Regions from separate parts of the Lysinibacillus sp. LK3 genome, predicted to be linked through region 1. Evidence: riboswitches for the same ligand, from Rfam matches in the RefSeq annotation. Region 1 holds a riboswitch; the other holds the start of a gene.

What was found. Region 1 has a riboswitch for FMN ahead of ribE (riboflavin synthase). Riboswitches for the same ligand answer to the same signal wherever they lie in the genome.
Region 2: linked by a shared signal. The riboswitch ahead of VK91_RS04815 (ECF transporter S component) and the one ahead of ribE (riboflavin synthase) in region 1 are both predicted to bind FMN.

What each region holds. Positions count from the first base shown of each region.
Region 1 is NZ_LDUJ01000001.1:185,158-196,154, forward strand. Features, by position in the region: gene VK91_RS00875 (methyl-accepting chemotaxis protein) at 1-99, shown strand, start outside; gene VK91_RS00880 (HAD-IA family hydrolase) at 146-763, opposite strand; gene VK91_RS00885 (DHA2 family efflux MFS transporter permease subunit) at 972-2,357, opposite strand; gene VK91_RS00890 (YibE/F family protein) at 2,723-3,499, opposite strand; gene VK91_RS00895 (YibE/F family protein) at 3,496-4,620, opposite strand; FMN riboswitch at 4,841-4,966, shown strand; FMN riboswitch at 5,083-5,208, shown strand; gene ribE (riboflavin synthase) at 5,408-6,046, shown strand; partial or broken gene ribB (3,4-dihydroxy-2-butanone-4-phosphate synthase) at 6,071-6,688, shown strand; gene ribE (6,7-dimethyl-8-ribityllumazine synthase) at 6,716-7,198, shown strand; gene VK91_RS00915 (spore germination protein) at 7,318-8,775, shown strand; gene VK91_RS00920 (GHKL domain-containing protein) at 9,097-10,404, shown strand; gene VK91_RS00925 (histidine phosphatase family protein) at 10,504-10,997, shown strand, end outside.
Region 2 is NZ_LDUJ01000007.1:81,278-92,274, reverse strand. Features, by position in the region: gene ccsB (c-type cytochrome biogenesis protein CcsB) at 1-1,163, shown strand, start outside; gene VK91_RS04835 (response regulator transcription factor) at 1,278-1,994, shown strand; gene VK91_RS04830 (ATP-binding protein) at 1,987-3,762, shown strand; gene sigX (RNA polymerase sigma factor SigX) at 3,841-4,374, shown strand; gene VK91_RS04820 (hypothetical protein) at 4,371-5,657, shown strand; FMN riboswitch at 5,801-5,986, shown strand; gene VK91_RS04815 (ECF transporter S component) at 6,204-6,791, shown strand; gene VK91_RS04810 (sodium-dependent transporter) at 7,011-8,357, shown strand; gene VK91_RS04805 (STAS domain-containing protein) at 8,929-9,315, opposite strand; gene VK91_RS04800 (methyl-accepting chemotaxis protein) at 9,354-10,997, opposite strand, start outside.

The DNA of each region.
Region 1 (10,997 bases):
CAGCAGTTTGCTGCGAGTATGCATGAATTAACAGATGCCTACAAAGGGGTTAATAGTACAGCAGAAAAGCTAATGCAAATTAGTGACATCAAAGGATAGGCATATAAAAAGGATAATAGACAAGTGCTATTATCCTTTTTCATGATTAAATGATCTCTAAAATTTCCTGTGGTGTTGAGACACTGTATTCAGGTTCGTCATTTTGCACGACTTCTTTGGCATCATAGCCCCATTCCACCCAAATAATTGGTATACCGGCTTTCTTACAAGCAACAATATCCCTTTGCTCGTCTCCAATGTATACGACGTTAGACGAGTCGACATTTGCTTCCTTTAAAAACTTTTTCATTACTTTGTCCTTACCAAAAATGCGGTTGGAGCAAAGGACATCTGCTACACAATGAATACCGTTCATTTTAAGAAATTCTAAAATATTCTCTTTAGAGTTTGAGGAAATAATCAGGATTTTATAGCCTCTTTTATCAATCTCTATTAATAGTTCCTTCATTCCTTCAAAAAGATGAACATCATTTAATGATTGACGATACAATTTATAAAATTGCGGTAAAATCATAGGCAACTTATACATTGGAAAGTCGAATAATTTACTGCGTTCTGAAATTGATAATTTTTTTAATGTATCAATTTCCTTTAATTCAATGCCTTTAAATTTATATTTTTGGGCTAAAGTATTCCATGCTGAGGCAAACACAGCAGTAGAATCTGCAAGCGTCCCATCAAAATCAAAGATAATATGCTTCATTGCAAACTTTCTCCTTTTTCATCTCGTTGTATTGACGTTCTATGCTAAAAAATGTTACATGGAATGGGCATCTAGTATTCTTGAAATAACAACCATTTTGAGCGTACGTAAACATCTTATGGTAAATATTATCAGAAAATACGGCGATTGCAATGAAAATGGTACAACAAAAGGAGGTGTCTCAAAAGTCCATTGAGACACCTCGACATTATTGTGTTTTTTTCAAAAAGAAGGAGAGTATGACATTGATTATTGCCAGAACAAAACTGATAGAAAAGACAAAGGCTGAACCTGAAGCTGCTGCTTCTTGCGTATTAGTTGTTATGTCACTTAGGAGGTGCTGTTGTTTTGCTGAGAACAACGACACCATCACAGCAATACCAATTGCACCAGAAACTTGCTGAGAGGTTTGTGTAATCGCAATGCCATCTGGAAAGTATTGTCTTGGTAAGGCATTCAGCGTATTTGTTTGAACAGAGGCTAATACCATTCCAACACCAAGCATCATGATAATATGCGTTACGACTAATAGCCAAGTAGCTGTTTCTGTACCAGATAAAGCATAAAGTCCATACCCGATTACAACAAGTATAGTGCCAGGCGTAATGACTGCACGAGGGCCATATTTATCGAAGAATTTACCGATTGTAGGGGCTAATATACAGTTTAATAGACTACCAGGAAGCAACATTAAACCTGTCCCAAAAGCCGATACGAAAAGGACCATTTGCATATACATAGGAAGCACTACCAGCATAGACAACATATTGAAGAAGGTAATCATATTCATAAGAAGACCTAACACGAACATGGGGTATTGAAACGCTGTCAAATTTAACATCGGATGTTGCATTTTCAATTGACGTAATACAAATAAACATAAGGCGATTACACCTAGCAAAATGGTGCCTAGTACAGTAATATTTGACCAGCCTAAATCTCCGCCAGCACTGACACCATAAACGATGCCACCAAAGCTAATGGTAGATAAGAGAATGGACCAAAGATCAATAGCCAGCTGCTTTATTTCATTTACATTAGGAATAAAGATAAAGCCAAAAATAATGGAGAATAATAGGAAGGGGATGGTAACCCAGAATATCCAGTGCCAGGACAAACTATCTAAAATCATCCCAGCCAAGGTTGGACCGAAAGCGGGTCCAGCTAAAATAACGAGACCCATTACGCCCATAGCACTACCACGTTTATTAGCTGGGAAAATTGTGAAAATCACATTTTGCGTTAAAGGTAATATAATCGCAAGTCCTGCTGCTTGAATAATACGTGCTAAAAGTAGGACAGCAAAGACGGGTGCGACTGCGGCAAGTATAGTACCGATTATCGAAAAGAGTAAAGACGCCATAAACATTTGGCGAGTAGTAAACTTTTGCATTAAAATGCCTGTTACAGGTACTAAAATGCCTAATGTGAGAAAGTATCCTGTTGCAAGCCATTGGATGGTTGTAGCGTCCACATCGAAGAGCAGGCTTAGCTCTCCAAGTGCAATATTTAAAGCTGTCTCACTAAACAATCCTACAAAGCCAGCTACTAAGAGAGCAGCCATAATCGGACTTGTTTTTATTTCTTTATTCACAGTAAAAGCTCCTTTAATAAATGTTAGACGATCATAGGAGATTAAAATACAGAATATTTAGAAATTAATAGACGAATTTCTAGCAATCTTTTATTTTCTGCACAATAAAATGACCATGACGATGTTATCGTGATGTGGATTATCAGCGATCGTTTTTCCTATTAGCCAGTACACCTCCACGATACTGGCTTTTCTGATTTTTACTATAGCAAAAAAATTTTCTCAAATGTAAGTATTAATTCTAGCTTCATCTATACGATTTCACAATTTGGACAAACATTTTTGACATAGCATTCATTTTTTGAATGAATTAGAGGAGAAACGACGAGCACCTATCACAAATGCATGATAGGTACTGGTAATTTTTATAAAAGTTTTTCTGTTTTTTCGCGTGTTCGAATTAAATAAAAGGCATTGATGCAGGCGGCAATCGGAATAATCAATGCAATGCCGATTCCTGCACAAAAAATGGTTGTCATTTCGGCACTAAAAACCTTAGAGTTAACAATTTCCCCAATCGAATAGGAGAGGTCCTTGAACCAGATTAATAAGCTTAAATAGCCACCAAAGAATGCAAAAAATAACGTATTAGTATCGGTTCCTAATATATCTCTTCCTATGCTTAAGCCAGCTGTAAATAATTTTTTTCTACTCATCGAAGGATTGCGATAAAAAATCTCATGCATAGAGGTAGCGATGGAAATGGCTACATCCATAATGGCACCAATCGTACTCATAATGATGACTGATGCACCAATCTGCACAAAATTAACACCAATGTAGAGAGAAAAGATGCTGATTTCTTCAGTTGATTCTTCGCCAAACCCTTGGATCATCGACTTTTCCGTTACAAAGGTAATAAAGAGTAGTAACATACCTATCGTCACCATCGTCGAGATAAAGGCTGTAATGGTTTTACTGTTTGTTTTATTGATATAGAAAAGACTAATACAGCTAATGACCGTACAGGCAATAAACGTCAAGATGATGGGGCTATTTTTAGGGTTTGTCATTAAAAAAATGGTGACAAAGAGCACACCAAAGTTTAGGAATAAAGAAAGAAATGAGCGTATCCCCTGTCTACCGCCGACAAGTACCATTAACACGAATAATATAACTGCTAATAAGACGACAACATTCATCCTTGAACCCTCTTTCGATTAATGAAAAATATAGCGGTATACTGACTGATAGGAATCGTAAGGACAACACCAATACCCCCTGCTAAGGCACGGGCTAATTCTAATGAAAGATTTAAGGACAATGTAAGCCCTAATGTGGAAGAATTTTTTAAATAGAGAATAATCATAGGTATGGAGCCGCAAAGGTAGGCAAAGAATAAGATACTTGTAATGGTACCCATAATATCTTTACCGATTTCATGTCCCGAAGATTTCAGAGCCTTGACAGAGATTGTAGGATCTTGCTCGTATAAAGCAAAAATTGAGGAAGCCATTGTAATAGAAACATCCATTACTGCCCCAAGTGAGCCAATAAATAAACCTGCCATAAAGACGGTACGATAGGGACGTGTTAAAAATTGCATTTCTTCATAACGAAGACCATTTTCACCTGTCAACCACATTACAATAGAGCTTATGATAAGCGCTATAACAGTGCCTAAAAGTGTGGACACGATGGCTACATATGTTTTTGTATGCAATCCACTAATAAGTAGTAGCGAAATAATCGTAAATAGCAGAGCGCAAATGCCGCTGACTAATAACAGGCTTACGCCCCCATGCTTCACATAAAGATCTAATGCGAATGATAAAATCACAGCATTGACACTCAAACTAATGATAGAAAATAAGCCTTGTCTTTTACCTACAATAAGTAGGGCAAAAATAAAAATCCATGCAATCATTACCATGGTTTGATCTCGTTTTAAATCGAGAATGGTTCCTGTTAAAACAGATTCTGTTGTGCGATCATCTAGCGTGACAAAGATTTCATTTCCTACATGGTATTCTTGATCAAAAGCACCAGACGAAGAATAGTCATTCGTCAAATGAATGAATTGCCCCTTATGCTGACCATTTTTGATAATGGCCATAATCTCCTGTGTAAACAAAAAATCCTCATTTTCATACATATCTGTCATCGGTTCTGATGCTGTTACATCCACTTGCGTTATTTCCGCTATCGGTCGATCATAAAATTGTTCGTTATGATGTACGAAAACGATCGAAACCCCACAACAGAGTGCTAATAGGGCATAGAAAATAGCTTGTTTAAAAGGTATATTTTTAAAAAATGTCAAGTAAATGACCTCCAAACTGCTAGACTGAATAGTCACTTGTAAAGGAACGTTTTTTTGATTAAGAAGTTCCATAAACAGGTTAAATGTCATCATTTTAATAACATCTTTTACATTTTTCAAGTCGAGTCAAAGCTGTTTAAAATTTATGCTTCGAAAAAAATTTAAAAAGAAGGATGGATAATATAATAAAATAGTGTTATCGTAAGACTAGCTAAATAAAAATATTCTTCGGGGTAGGGTGAAATTCCCGATCGGCGGTGATGAAGCAATTCAAAGTCCGTGAGCGCAAGCTGATTTGGTGCAAATCCAAAACCGACAGTTACAGTCTGGATGGGAGAAGGGTAAAAATGCGAACTTTTTAAATTGATTCTAATTTAGAAGGTTTATTTGACTATGCATTTATTACAAAACTTCCCAATCATCTTGTGGGAAGTTTTTTTATTTAGCCACAATCGAATAGAAGATGTTCTTCGGGGTAGGGTGAAATTCCCAATCGGCGGTGATGAAGCAATTCAAAGTCCGTGAGCGCAAGCTGATTTGGTGCAAATCCAAAACCGACAGTGATAGTCTGGATGGGAGAAGAACGAGTGAGATGACAGTCTATGAAAAAATTGTTTTCAAATAGGCTTATTTGTTGATGTCTTATACTCCCAAAACCCCTTTGATGTAAAGGGGTTTTTATTTTTTATTGCTAACGAGAGAAGGGAGAAGGATAAGGCACAAAAATAGGTAGATCAACTTTAAAAGTTAAGGATAGAAGTGCTAATAAAGTAGAGTAGGTGATGGAATGTTTACAGGACTTGTAGAGGATATTGGTATCATAAAAGCCTTGCAAAGTGATCGGGACAGTATGAAAATTACGGTTCAATCAGCCAAGATAACGGAGGATGTCAAGCTTGGTGACAGTATAGCGGTCAATGGAGTTTGTTTAACGGTGACAAATTTCACACAACAGCAGCTTACGATGGATGTTATGCCTGAAACAGTCAAAGCAACAAATCTACAGCAGCTGGCAATAGGTGATTCTGTTAATTTGGAGCGTGCCATGCCTGCTAATGGGCGATTTGGTGGCCATTTTGTTGCTGGTCATGTTGATGGAGTCGGCAAAATTTTGCGAAAACGTCCAGTAGCAAACGCCGTTTATATTGATATCGAAATGTCAGAGGAACTAACCAACTTTTGTATTCCAAAGGGTTCCATAACAATTGATGGCACAAGCTTAACCCTTTTTCATGTTGAAGCCAAGAGTGTCACAATTTCACTTATTCCTCATACTTACAAAGAAACCGTTTTAGGTATGAAGAGGGTTGGAGCAATCGTTAATATCGAAACCGATTTAGTTGGAAAATACATTATAGGGCAATTAAAAAAGGGGCAAACAACGCCAGCTATTACAAGAGATTATTTAGCACAACATGGTTTTTAAATCACAGAATAGGAGTTGATCATCGTGCTACATTCAATTGAAGAAGCCATAGAGGATTTAAGGCAGGGCAATATGATTGTGGTGGTTGATGATGAGGATCGAGAAAATGAAGGAGATCTTCTGGCACTCGCTGAATTCATCACACCAGCAACAATCAACTTTATGGCAACCAATGGTAGAGGTTTAATTTGTACGCCGATTTCGCAGCAGCTTGCACAAAAGCTAGATTTATATCCAATGGTTCAGCACAATACAGATAACCATCAAACCGCATTTACGGTAAGTATCGATCATGTAGAAACAACGACAGGGATTAGCGCCTTTGAGCGTGCGCTAACGATACAAAGAATGATAGAAAAGCAAGCTAAGCCAACTGATTTTCGTCGACCAGGCCATATTTTTCCGTTGATTGCGAAAGAGCAAGGCGTGCTGGAACGGAGAGGGCACACGGAGGCCACTATTGACCTAGCGAAGCTTTGTCATAGCGTACCTGCAGGTGTTATTTGCGAAATTATGGGTGATGATGGGCATATGCTTCGGTTTGAAGAACTAACAAATTACGCTGCACATCATGGCTTAAAAATGATCTCGATAGAAGCATTGGTTGCTTATCGTAAACAATTATCCACTAATAAAACTAAAATTTCTATGTAAAAAGGAGAAGGAACAATGGGTCAAACATTTGAAGCACAATTAATTGGAACGGATTTGAAAATTGCAGTAGTAGTGGGTCGTTTTAATGAGTTTATTACTAGCAAATTATTGGATGGGGCAATGGATGGTTTAACTCGTCATGGGGTTGATTCTGCATCTATTGATGTTGCATGGGTGCCAGGAGCTTTTGAAGTTCCTTTTATAGCGAAACAACTGGCAGAAACCAAGAAATATGATGCTATTATTGGTTTAGGTACTGTTATTCGTGGCTCTACAACACACTATGACTATGTTTGTAATGAATCGGCAAAAGGCATTGCCAATGTGTCATTGTCAACGAATGTACCTGTTATTTTTGGAATTGTTACTACCGAAAATATTGAACAGGCAATTGAACGTGCAGGAACGAAATCTGGTAATAAAGGCTATGATGCTGCAATGTCTGCAATTGAGATGGCAAATCTAAAGAAAATGATTGGATCAGGACAATTTGAATAGTCGTCACAACATTTGTTTCTTTGAATATTTTGAACAACCATGGGAAAAATATGCTTAAGTGTATTTATTGAAGGTGATTGTTTCATAAATGTACTAATCTTGAGCTGGCTCAGTAGGAGATGAGAAGTATTTCATCAATAGAACAAATTAATTTGAAAATGTTGAAATCACTATTTCAACGCTCTGCTGATGTGATTTTCCAACAATATAATTTTCAGCAATATACAGTACATTTGATAACTTGTGATGCAATGGTCAATGAGCAAATACTTCAAACTGTGGTTGTTCAACGTGTTCAATCTTTGTTATGCAATGTTACTGAGGACATGCTAGAGGAAGAAATTGAACAGCATTTACACATTCCCTATTTACAAAAGATTTTATCGAAAGAGGATGCGGTAACTAGGGTCTATAAAGGCCATGTTTTACTGTATTTTGAAGAAAATCAATTACTTTATTCTAGTGATATTTCAAAAAGACCCAATCGAGAGCCTGGGGAAACAACATTAGAACTAGTAGTAAAGGGACCTAGAGATGACTTTATTGAAGATGTTTTTATTAATATTGCTTTATTAAGAAAACGATTACCGACTAATTCTTTTAGTGTAGAGACATTAGAAATTGGTAAGCGTTCTAAAACAACCGTAGCCATACTATATATGGAAGACATTGTGAATTTAAATATGCTGGAACAAATTCGACTTCAATTACAAAAAATTGACACGGATATTGTTATCAATGGCGACTTATTAATGGAAAAAATTGAAAAGACAGCGACAATTCTTCCAAGACATGATTATACAGGGAGACCTGATTTTGCTATGCAGGCCTTAATTAGAGGAAGAATACTCTTAATGATTGATGGTGTGTCCTATGCCATAATTACACCTGCAAATATTATGTTGCTCTTTAAATCAGCAGAGGATAATGAGTACCCACTCATTGTTAGCTCGATGGAACGATTACTCAGAATTGTCGGGATATTAATAAGTATGCTACTGCCAGGTTTTTGGCTTGCATTGACGACATATCATCAAGAACAGCTTCCATTTCTACTACTGGCAACGGTTGTCGAATCGAGAACGGGATTGCCTTTCCCAACCATTCTAGAAATTTTAATGATGCTATTTATGTTTGAATTGTTTCGTGAAGCCAACTTACGTCTTCCGAGTGCCGTCAGTGGCTCAGTTAGTGTGGTAGGAGGACTAATTATTGGGGATGCAGCGATTAAAGCAGGTGTTACAAGCCCCTCAATGATTGTTGTGATTGCCATTTCCAGTATCGCTGCATTTACATTGGTCAATCAATCCTTTGTGACGGCTATGAGTATTTTTCGATTAATCATTATTATGGCTTCGGCGTTTTTTGGTTTATTTGGTTTTTTTATATCCGTGTTTTTCATCCTTTTATACACTGCGAATATGAGAGTCTTGGGAGTGCCATACGTAAACTTTAGTGCCGATTTTGAAAAGGGCAATATACGTAAGTCCCTATTGCGACTATCTCCAAAGGGCTATAGTAAACGACCTACCTTTCTTAAGCCGCAAGATCAAACACGGACTTCAAGTAAAAAATAAGCATATTGTGATGAGATCAGGTATTGTTGATACCTGATCTTTTTTTGATACCTTTGCTTTAGTGGTTTTTTTAATTTTCCATTTAAATAGGAAATGAGACATAAAAAGTTATTACTTTTCTTTTTAGTTTACTTTCTTGTCAAGGATTATTAAACTATTTGTTACAGTGTGTAATTTTGGGTATGAATAAAATAAAAATTGATTTTGTGTTTTAATTTATGTAGGATATACAAGCAATGTTTGCTTTACAAACAAAAAATAGAGTTAATTATAATATAATAATATTCTAGAATATTTATAGATGAGGAAGTACCGTTTTTTATGAAAAATAGAAAAATAAAACTAATATTAATTCTATCAACGATTTTATTATGTTTGTTTACAAGTCTAAACATCTTTACATCCTATGTAAAAATAAAAAAGACCGTTGAAGAGTCGATTGCCAATCAAAGCTTAGAGGCAGCCCATTCTATTGCTGCATCCATAGATACGGATGCCTATCAGCAATTTTTAAATAATCCACAGGAAAATGATTATTATTGGAAAGTAAGAAATTATTTAAACGATGCAAGGATAAAATTAGGTGCACTATTTGTTTACACCTTAAAGGTGGATAATCCTGAAGTATCTATAGCCATGATTACAGGGATGCCAAAAGAAATGAAAGAGGGCTTCGGTATTGGCGTGGTTTGTACTGTTCCTGCAAAGCATGTTGAAAAGGCCTATAATGGTGAAACCTATGTTACAGAGGTAATTCATGATTCTGAACATGGGTCTTATTTATCTGTTGGTGCACCCATCAAAGATGATAATGGAACAATTATCGGGTATTTAGGCATTGACATTAGTGCAGATACGCTAAATGGTATTAAGGGTAAAGTCATTGAAGACAACCTATTTAATTTTATTTTTAATGGTGTACTTATTTTAATTGTCATCGGTTCTTTTTTATTTTTACAAAGATGGTATCAAAAAGAGGTAGCGAAGGAAGTTGGCGCTACAGAGGACACATATCTAGCAGAAATCAAAACATTGATTACTTCGGTGTCGTCCCTACGTCATGATTTTACGAACCATATCCAAGTGTTACATGGTTTATTACAATTAGAAAAAACAGATCAGGCGAGACAATATTTATCCTCACTATCAAAAGAAGTTCAGGCGATCAAGTCATTAAAATTAAATATTGATCATCCAGGTTTGTCCATCTTATTGCAAACGAAGAAATTAACGGCTCAAAATCATCATATTGATATGGATTTTACGCTTTCTCAAAATGACTTTAATAAGATTAAAACGACAGATTTAATCAAGATTCTATCCAATTTAATTGATAATGCGATTGATGCTGCTGTTGAATTACCTGAGGAACAACGTAAGATTAAGATTTGCTGTACAGCAGATGAATCTCAGTATGAATTTAAAATTACCAATACTGGGCCAAATATTGCGAATCCCGATCACATATTCAAACAAGGATTTTCAACGAAAAAACATGAGAATGGTAGACTAAGAGGACAAGGTTTATTTATTGTCAAAGAAATTGTCACTAAATATAATGGTCATATTTCAATTGATTCATCAAAACATTTAGAAACGACTGCTATTGTCAGAATTCCAATGAAATAACAGAAAAAAGCTTCCTACAAAAAGTTGTGGGGAGCTTTTTTCTATGTACAGCACATACATTACAAAGTAGAAAGTGATATGATGAAGGAGATGAAGAAAATGGAAAAGGGTCTCCTAGCGTTATTGAGAAAAGGTGGGCTAACTTTATATGCAAGACACGGAACAGCAACTATTGGTGTAGATCAAGCATATGGTACATTTCAAAGTTGTCAAAATCAACGGAATTTATCCGATCAAGGTCGTAGGGAGGCAATTTATTATGGTCAAATGCTACGCTATTGGCAAATTCCCATCCTTTCCACCATCACTACCAGTCCTTTTTGTCGGACCATTGAAACAGCACGTTTGGCATTTCCAAACAGCAATCTCCAAATTGACCCCTTCTTGTTTGAAATCTTTATGTTAGGTGGCAATCTTCCTACTGTAGTGCAAAGCAGTATATTAACGATTTCTACATCGATGCTGGAAATCATCCCACCCGAGGGCATAAACAACATAATCATTGGGCATAGCTTTCCAAGAAATGCGGGGCTGGGCATCATTTCGAATATGGGGACGGTTGTCATAAAACCAAAAGGTCAAGGACATGGTTA
Region 2 (10,997 bases), on a different contig from region 1:
GTGGAAACTTACTATTTGTAGCGTTTATTGCTTATCTAGTTGCGACATTATTATTTGGTGGTTCAATTAAGCAAGGTAATGCTACGGGTAAAAATACTGGCAAATGGGGCAAGCTTGCCATTGTGGTTACTATTATTGGTTTCCTATCACAGCTTGGCTATTTTATTACGCGTTGGATTTATACAGGACATGCGCCAGTAAGTAATATGTTCGAATTTACAACTGCCTTTGGTATGTTCATTGTCGGCGCGTTTATCCTAATTTATTTTATTTATCGTTTGACTGCACTTGGATTAGTGGCACTGCCTGTTGCGCTTTTGATTATTGCTTATGCAGCAATGTTCCCGAAAGAAGTAAGTCCATTAGTGCCTTCATTACAAAGTCATTGGTTAACAATTCACGTTATTACAGCAGCATTAGGGCAATCTATTTTAGCCATTAGTGCTGTGGCAGGACTTATTTACTTATTAAAAGTAGTAGATTTAACAAAGCCCTCTAAACAACGTTTTTGGTTAGAAGCTGTCATGTACTGTCTTGTAGTAGTTGTTGGATTTGTCGCGGTAACATCTACATTTAGTGCTATGGATTATGAGTCTAGCTATAATTATGTGGATAAAGAAGGAACTACTCGTAAAATTATTTACAATTTACCTCCAGTATTCGGTATGAATGAATATGAAGTGATAGAAGAACATGGCATGTCGCCATTAGTAGAAATGCCAGCGTTAATTAATGCTAAAAAATTAACAACCGTTGTTTGGTCATTATTGGTAGGATCTGTGTTGTATTTATTAATTCGTTTAATAGCTCGTCGTCGAATTAGTGCCATTTTCCAACCACTTGTTAAACGTGTCAATTTACAATTACTTGATGAAATTGGTTATCGTTCAGTGCTGATTGGTTTCCCTGTATTCTCCCTTGGTGCTTTAATCTTTGCGATGATTTGGGCACAAATTGCTTGGAGTCGTTTCTGGGGTTGGGATCCAAAAGAAGTATGGGCTCTTATTACATGGTTATTCTATGCAGCATTCCTGCATTTACGTCTATCAAAAGGCTGGGAAGGTCGAAAATCTGCTTGGTTAGCACTAATTGGTTTTGGGATTATTTTATTCAACCTAATTGCTGTTAACTTAATTCTTGCAGGTTTACACTCCTACGCGTAACCTGTGAAGCAACAAGCCTTTTCGCTGTAGCGAAGAGGCTTTCTTTTCTTTTCAATATGTGTCACACCATGTACAATAGAAGTTAGAGAAAGATGGAAGAGAGGGATCGTGAAAGTGTCAGAAAATATTTCAGTATTAGTAGTAGATGACGAGGATCGTATTCGCCGCTTATTAAAAATGTATCTTGAGCGAGAAGGATACCTTGTTGACGAGGCCGAAAATGGAGAACAAGCGATCGAGAAATCTTTAGAAAAAGAGTATCACTGTATTTTACTTGATATTATGATGCCTGAAAAAGATGGGCTAGAAGTGTGTGCAGAAATTCGAGAGCGCGCAGCAACACCAATTATTTTATTAACTGCCAAAGGCGAAGAAGCGAACCGTGTACAAGGCTTTGAGCTTGGTGCAGATGACTATATCGTAAAACCATTTAGTCCTCGTGAGGTTGTGTTACGTGTGAAGGCTATTTTACGTCGTTCACAGGCTTTCTCACCAACGACTAATGCATCTTCTTCAAAAGATTTAGTGGTGTTCCAACACTTAATGATTGACCATGATGCACATCGTGTGACTGCAGAAGGCATTGAGGTTAATTTAACACCGAAAGAGTATGAATTGCTGTACTTTTTAGCGAAATCGCCAGACAAAGTATTTGACCGTGAACAACTACTAAAAGAGGTATGGCATTATGACTTCTTTGGTGATTTACGCACAGTAGACACACATGTAAAACGTTTACGTGAAAAGCTCAACCGAGTTTCTGAAAACGCTGCTAAAATGATTGTGACGGTTTGGGGCGTTGGATACAAATTTGAGGTTGTCAATGAATAGAATATGGAATAGTGTTGTCGGGAAGCTATGGGTAACCATATTGCTTCTCGTTTCATTTGTATTATTTGTTTTCACGGTATTAATGCTTGAATTTCTTCAAAATTACCATATGCAGCAAGCAGAAATTTCATTGCGACAAACAGCAGCAACGGTAGCTAGTATAGTGGATGACAATGAAACAGCCGAATCTACCTCTGAATTATTAAAAGATATTTTACCTACAGGGACCAATGCATTGATCGCTATCAGTCATGTTGAAGTGTCCTTTGCGATGCAAGAGGGTGTCAACAAAAAAGAAATACAAGATACTATATTAGCCAATAAATCTTTTCATGAAGTGTTTCAATCAGATGAGCCGATTATTAAAGAAATGATGATGCCTTCTTCAACTGATCAAGAAAAGATGGAATCTTATGTCGTACTTGGTTTTCCCCTAAATGTTGAAAATGCAGTACATGGAGCTGTCTTCATCTACCAAAGCCCAGATGCGCTACATAAAACGTCTAAGGAAACTACGAAAATTGTCTTTTTAGCAGCCTTCATAGCATTTGTGTTGACGACATTCTTCGCATTCTTCCTTTCTTCACGTATAACTTCGCCATTAAGAAAAATGCGTGAATTAGCTTTTGAAATTGCAAAAGGGAATTTTGAAGCGAAAATGCCTACTACCCAAAATGACGAAATTGGTCAGCTTGCCGTTGCCTTCAACCAAATGGGCCGTCAATTAAAGCATAATTTAGAGGTTATCAATCAAGAAAACGAACAGCTTTCTAATATTTTGACATCTATGACAGATGCAGTGATTACGTTTAATCGGGATCGTACAATATTATTAAGTAATCCACCAGCTGAACGTCTAATGCAAAAGTGGTTTGTCAACAAAGGCTCACAAAGTGCAAAACCTATTCCGCCAGAGCTGTATCATATGCTTGATCATGTGCTGATGTTTGAGGATAAACTAGAAGAGGAAATTGAAATGGATGGCAGCTATTATACATTTACCATTAGTCCTCTTTATAGTGGGGAAATGATACGTGGTGCTGTCGCTGTTATTCGTGATATGACTGAACAGCATCGCTTAGAAAAACTAAGATCGGATTTTATTGCGAATGTCTCTCATGAGCTTCGGACACCGATTGCCATGCTTCAAGGTTACTCAGAAGCATTAATGGATGACGATTTTATTCAGGATCAGGAAGAGCGAAATGAGATTACCAAAATTATTTATGATGAATCGAAGCGAATGGGTCGCCTTGTGACAGATTTATTAGATTTGGCACGTATGGAATCAGGGCATATGACGCTTTATAAAGATGAATTACCAATTAATTCTACTTTTGAACGTATTACACAAAAATTTGCACAGGTAGCAAAAGAAAAGCACGTTCGTCTGCTGTTTGAGAGTGAATTTAATGACGAGGCCATGATTAATATAGATGAGGATCGCATTGAACAAGTGCTTACAAATTTAGTTGACAATGCCCTGAGACATACAGATGAAGGGTCTGTGACTGTAAAAGTAGAGCAGGAGCCGACATTTGCTAAAATATCTGTTCAAGATACAGGACATGGCATTCCTCAAGAGGACTTACCCTATGTCTTTGAACGTTTTTATAAAGCAGATAAGGCACGTACTCGTTCCAAGGGTGGAACTGGTCTCGGCTTAGCCATTGCTAGAAATATTGTGAAGGCACACTCAGGTAATATTATGGTAGACAGTGTGTTGAAAGAGGGTACGACCTTCACGTTTTATTTACCGTTCGATTAATAACAAGTATTGCTATTAATTGGCTGTAACTTCTATGAATGTAAGACGACAAATATTATAGAACGGGGGTGGAGTGCTTTGAATGACTCCGTGTTCCATCGACTATACGATGCATATCACCAAGACGTGTTTCAGTTTTTAATATATTTAGTAAAAAACCGTACACTTGCCGAAGATTTAGCACATGAAGTTTATGTACGAGTGTTGCGCTCATACGATCAATTTGCAGGCAATAGTAGTGAGAAAACTTGGCTATTTGCTATTGCTAAAAATGTAGCAATTGATCATTTTAGAAAGCAAGCTGTACGTCAAAAGCATTCACATGATTTCTTTGACTGGGAAACGGAACAGCTCCATTCAACCACGCCATCACCGGAAGATATGCTACAGGCCAGTGATGAATTTATGCAGGTAGAATCAGCACTTGAAAACTGTACAGGCGACCAAAAAATGGTCATTATTATGCGCTATTTTCAAGATTTATCGATTGCAGAAACAGCACAAATACTAGATTGGACAGAAGCTAAGGTAAAAACGACCCAGCATCGAGCCATTAAATTTTTAAGGCAACAGCTACAGCCGATTAGAGAACAGGAGGCGAAACGGCAATGACGCATAAGCCATTTGATGATGAACAGCTTGAACATGTCTTGAACAATGCCCCTAAGCTTTCTGACCGCCGTTCAAAAGAAGAAATATTAAATCGGTTAATGGCAGATGCTCGCTTGCAGGATAATAGTCACCTACAAGAAGCGATACAACAACCTATAGAGAATGAAGAAGCACAACAAGCAAGTAAATCTTTAATACAAGATGAACGACCATCACGATTTAAGTTCCGAAAAATGCCGATTTTTACGAGTGTAGCAGCAGTTTTCGCGATAACGGTACTCGTTGGCTTCATGTTCATGAATAATGACGCTAGCCAAAAAGATCTAGCTAGTACGCCAGAAACGGCTAATTACTCTACGTTACAGGAAGATCGTTCTGCTAAAGAGGCAGCTACCCAGGATGAGGCACTTCAATCCAGTATTGTATCGGAGCATGAGCGTATGCTATCTTTACGGTCGTCTGTCTATGAGGAAGATGTGAAAGATGCTGTCGTTTTCCGTATTGGTTTGGCAGGACGCGATGCAGAAAGTGTTCCAATGACATATGTGATACCAAATGAGCGTGTAGCAACTGATTTTGGAACAGAAAAGCCTTCTACCCTACAGATGTATGAAAAATATGCTCCTCAAATAGATGAAGAAGCCAAAGGGTTTACGGATTATCATCCTTTTAAAGGTGAACTGAAGGAGAAGGAAGACAAGCTTGTCCACGTATTACCAAAGGACAATGACTATGATGTTGCATCAGCTACCGTTAATGAATACAAAGGGACTTTAGAGGATACCTTCTCGGATTCTGAATATACGGAAGTTGAGATTCAAAATGAAGATGGCACACCTTATGAGTTTTCTCAGGAGGGTGAGCCAAGTCAAGCCATGTCATTAACAAACGCCAAGCATTTTAATTATTATTTATACCAAGATGGTAGTGGGGCAGAATATCTGTCACCAGATTTCCGTCAAACATTTGCTAATGTTACAGAGGCACTTACACTAATGAAAAACAAAAATGATGATGTTTATGTAACAGTCGTTCCTGAAAACGTAACATATACCGTGAAAGAGGAAGCAGAAGGTGTAGTCGTAACATTCGATATTCCCTTAGATTTAGCATCGATGGAGCCAATTCGCGCTACCCAATTAATTGAAGCTATGATGTTAACTGCTGCTAGCTTTGACCAACAATTACGCTTGGATAATGTGGTCCAAGAAAGCTGGGAAGGATTCGATTTAAAAACGTATTTGCCAAAGCCTGTGGGGCCAAATAAACAATATATGCCTTAGTCAAAATCAAAAATGGAGCATTCCTGTAACATGGAATGCTCCATTTTTACAATACTTACAAATCTAATCGGAATTTTTTAAGCAGAACTATTTACTTTTTCTTAATAATTAATTATAGTAAGGTTGTAGTATAAAATAATATGATTCATCTTCGGGGCAGGGTGAAAATCCCGACCGGCGGTAATAGAGTGGTGAACCGTTAATGTTTCCATTAACTCGAATGGTTTATGCTTCGCTCTTCAGCCCGCGACCTGTGCAAATTTATTTGCATGGCTGACTTGGTGTGATTCCGAGGCCGACAGTTAAAGTCTGGATGGGAGAAGATGGAGGTACGATCGTCATTCATTGTTATGAAATAAACTATGACCGAGCGCTTTTTTTGTATGGCTTTTTAAACAGTGCTCAAAAATAGTTTAAATTGACGCCTATTCGTCATGCCTTTCTCCCTTGTGCTCTTTATGCATAAGGGTTTTTTCGTGCTAACAATTGAAAGATCGTCACCTTTCTTCTTGCGAGATTGAATCAGCAAAGAGGAGAGAGTTTTCTATGAAGAAAAATGTTAAACTTCAATCGTTTATTACGATTGGCATGCTGAGCAGTATTTCGTTTTTATTAATGCTTTTTAATTTCCCAATTCCACCATTCCCAGCATTCTTGGAAGTCGACTTTAGTGATATGCCTGCATTAATAGCAGCCATCACAATGGGGCCTGTAGCTGGTATTTTAGTAGAATTATTTAAAAATGTATTGGATTGGATTTTCTCTGGAACGCCAACAGGTGTGCCAGTAGGTCATATTGCCAACTTTGCAACAGGTATTTTATTTATTTTGCCTGTAAGCCTTATTTTTAATCGCTTTAAAACAATTGCTGGTCTTGTTGGAGGTTTAGCGACAGGAACAGTCGTAATGGCAGTAGGGATGAGTATTTTAAACTACGCAGTATTTTTACCGATGTACACATACTTCTTAGGAATGGAACCTGTTGTAGGTGACTCACTTTATAAAATGATTATCGCTGGGATTTTACCATTTAACATTGTGAAAGGTATTTTATTAACGGCTATTATGGCGTTTTTATTTACAACTATGCGCAAGTGGATCGACCGCCAGCGTTCTATCTATATAACAAAATAATTTTTACTAACCTCGGGTGAACATACCTGAGGTTTTTTGTTGGAAGGAATGATGGATAGGGAAAGGTGTGAAGAAAAGAAAGGCAAAACTAACGGATAAATATAGAAAAAAGTAATGGGGTAAAAAAGCTAACTAGTACTTTATAATTATAACCTAGTCGAAAGCTATATTTTCATGTAAAATAGAGAAGAGTTTAGAATGTTTGAGGAGTTTGAAGAGATGAGTGGAAAAAAAGGACAATGGTCTAGTAAATTAGGTTTTATTTTAGCATCAGCTGGTGCGGCGATCGGACTAGGGGCAATTTGGAAACTTCCCTATGTAACAGGACAAAGTGGTGGAGGAGCATTTTTCCTTATCTTTGTGTTATTTACCTTGTTAATAGGACTACCGATGTTATTGTCCGAGTATGTTTTAGGACGTGGTACACAATCCGAGGCTGTAACAGCGTATAAAAAAATTGCTCCAACTAAGCCAGGATGGGCCTGGATTGGTCGAATGGGCGTGCTAGGCTGTTTTTTATTATTAACTTTTTATAGCGTTGTTGGAGGTTGGATCTTTATTTATAGCGGGCTAGGTGTAGCTGGCGCGGTAATTGATCCAGCAGTAGATCCTGCTGAATTATTTGGAAAAATTATAGGCACGCCTTGGATTACGCTAGTTGGTCTAGTGTTGTTTACATTAGCCAACGTACTTGTGATTTCATTAGGTGTACAAAATGGGATTGAAAAGGCCAATAAATGGATGATGCCGTTACTTTTCATAATGTTTATTGTCCTTGTTGTGCGTGCAGTTACATTAGATGGGGCAATGGAAGGGGTAAAATTCTTCTTATGGCCTGATTTCTCGAATATTACGGGTAAGGCATTATTAGAAGCCTTAGGGCAATCGTTCTTTGGGTTAGCAGTAGGTTTTTCTTGTCTAGTTACATATAGCTCTTATCTAAAAAAAGATGTCAGTCTTCCGAATTCAGCGGGTTCTGTAGTGCTGTTAACCGTGCTTGTTTCATTTTTAGCAGGTTTAGCGATTTTCCCTGTTGTGTTCGCCTTTGATTTAGAGCCAGCAGCGGGTCCAGGTTTGCTATTTATGGTGCTACCAACAGCATTTAGTCAAATGCCATTTGGTGAAGTGTTTTTAGCCATGTTTTTATTGCTATTTTTATTTGCTACATTAACGTCATCATTTAGTTTATATGAGATTATCGTCGCGGCATTTATGGAGCATAGTCAGAAATCGCGTCCAATGTGGACACTTTTACTTGGTATAGTCGTGTTTATTGCAGCCATTCCAGCAGCGCTTTCTTCGAGTGTTTTATCGGATATAATGATTTTTGAGAAAAGTATCTTTGATGCAACCGATTTTTTAGTGTCGAATATCATGCTTCCGCTAGGGAATTTATTCATTGCTATTTTTATTGCCTATGTAGTGGATAAAGAATTTGTGAAGAGAGAATTGCTAACGGGAAGTCAAATGGGACAAGGGTATTATTCGACATATCGTATGTTAATGCTAGTTGTTGTACCGATTATCATTCTAGTTGTGTTTGTTAATATGCTACTGCAGTATTAAAGAAAAGGTATATTCCGCCATAGGAAAAATACCTTCTCTTAGTGTTAAAAACATAACAGTCAATAGAAAGGTAGAAGTGGATTTCTATTGCAAGGCTACTTGCTTTCCTGTGGGCGAGTGCCAGCAGCTTCCTCCGTGTAGGGGCTCACCTGTCTCGTTAATCCACGGGAGTCAAGAAGCCTTCCGCACCAACCCAAAAAATCTCAATCTTTTTAGCAAAGGTTTTCAAATAAAGTAAAGGAGTTCATTACCCTTTATGAAGAGGTGTTGTCACTCATCACTTCTCCACATTGAAAATAAGAGCCTATCCCCTCTAAGAATACAAATAATGGGTAGATTTGATCGCTATGCTACTATGAGGTAAAGACACTTTGTAGAATGGTTGATAGCGTCACTCCTATGGGATTTAGCGGCTCATCGGACGCCCCCCTGGAAAGGACGCTGGCGGAACGAAAATCAACCTCTCGCCTTGCAAAGTTACTATTTCTACCGTTGATATCTTCTTTTTTTAACAACATAAAAAGGTGTATTCCGTCTAATAGGAATACACCTTTTATTATGATTATAGAGATTAATAATCGTTAAGTGATAGCTCACCTAGCCAATCTTCTTTAATAATCTTCCTTGCTTGTTCTTCACTTTCGGCAATAGGGAATACTTTATCAACCTGTGAAATAGCGAATAAGTTGCGAATGAAATCATCGACGACAATAATGGCGATTTTCTTATCTTTTACAGACACCTTCTTAGCAAAATTAACGATCATCCCGAATCCAGTACTATCAATATTTGTTACCCTATGCATATCGATAATGTATCCGTGTTTTGTGTCTAAGCTAAGTGTTTGCAGCTCTGACTTTATTTCTTCAATCATCCCGTATTCTAAATCGCCTGTAAACGCAATCACAATATAATCAGCCTTTGTGTCAATATTCATTGCAATTTTCTTCTGATTCATCCTATAGCGCCTCCATTTTTCTTTTCTTGTTTGGGGATTTATTCAAACTTAAATTTATTCACTTCATTTTGTAATTTATCAGCAATTGATGATAACTCATCTGAGCTTTGTGTAATTTCGGCAACAGTCGCATATTGCTCTTCTGAGGTTGCGGCAATCTCTTCTGTAGCTGCTGCAGCGTCCTCGATGATGCGAGAAATATCTTGAATGGCTTGTTGCACATCTAGGGAGTTGTCGTTAACATGTGTAAATGCCACTTTCATTTGTTCGACACCTTCTTCAGTTTCGACAACTTTCTCCACGATTTCTTTTAAGGCACTTCCGCCTTTATTGATGATCGTTACTTGCTCCTCGACAGCTAGTAAATTACTTTCCATTGTTCGTACGGTCACAGATGTTTCCGCTTGGATATCATTAATAAGATTAGTAATTTGTCCAGCTGCTAAACTTGACTGTTCAGCTAATTGACGAACCTCTGATGCAACGACAGCAAAACCTTTCCCTTGATCACCTGCTCGTGCTGCCTCGATGGCCGCATTTAGTGCTAACAGATTCGTTTGTTCTGCGATGCCAGTGATAACGGTAATAATACCACCAATTTCTTCAGAGCGCTTGCCTAATTTTTGGATAGAATCTGTTGCATAAGACACTGTTTTCGTAACATCACTTAGATGCATAATCGCTTCATTGATGGCTTCTTCTCCTTTACGTGCGATATGAGTGGATTCGATAGCGCTATTTAAAGTGATTTCAGCTTTTTGTAAGCTCTTTGATACTTCCTCAAGCGTTTTTTGCATCATTGAAACTATTCGTTCAGCCTGATCAGATTGAGTGGTAGTACCAACGGCGATTTCATTCATTGTTAGTGCGATCTGATTAGATGCTTCACTTGTTTGATGTGATGATTCTGCCAAAGTGTGTGATGACTTTGCAATTTGATGTGCACTACCAGCCACAATTTTTATCGTCTCTGTTAAATGATTTTTCATACTACTAAATGCGCGTGCTAATTCAGCGATTTCATCTTTGCCTTTAGGGTTTAACAGTTTAACATTTAAATTTAGTTCTGCTAGTTCCTTGGCATTGGTACTTAGAATGTTAATAGGATTAACAATTTGCTTTTGTAAGAACCAACTAATTCCTCCAATCATTACAATGGCGATCACTAAGGAAATCGCTACATTCTCCAGTGCTGATTTTGTGGCAATGCTTATATAAGGAGCGGTAGGGACAGCGGTTGCCCATACACCGATAACCTCGCCTTGACTATTTACAATCGGATCATAGGCTGCTTGATGCAAACTTCCTAAGACATTGGCAGAACCGATAAAGCGCTTTTTTTCTCCTAGTACAACAGTAGCAACCTCGTCAGAAACCTTTGTATTTAAAGCGCGTTCACCATTATCCACTATATTGGTACTTATACGCGTATCGTTTTGAAAGATGGATACAGCATTCCCGTTTGTGAGTTCTCCAACTTTATCAGCTACCTCAAAGTTTTCTACCATATTGATATCGCCCTTATAGAGTTGGTTGTTTTTAATGGACCATTCACCAGGATATTTAGCGTCTAAATATTCATAGCTCAACTGTATATCTGATAAAAGCTTTGTATCAGCACTTTCTAATAGATTGTTCTTGGCAACAAAAAAATTGACTCCTGCTAAAAGGGAAGTAAGTAA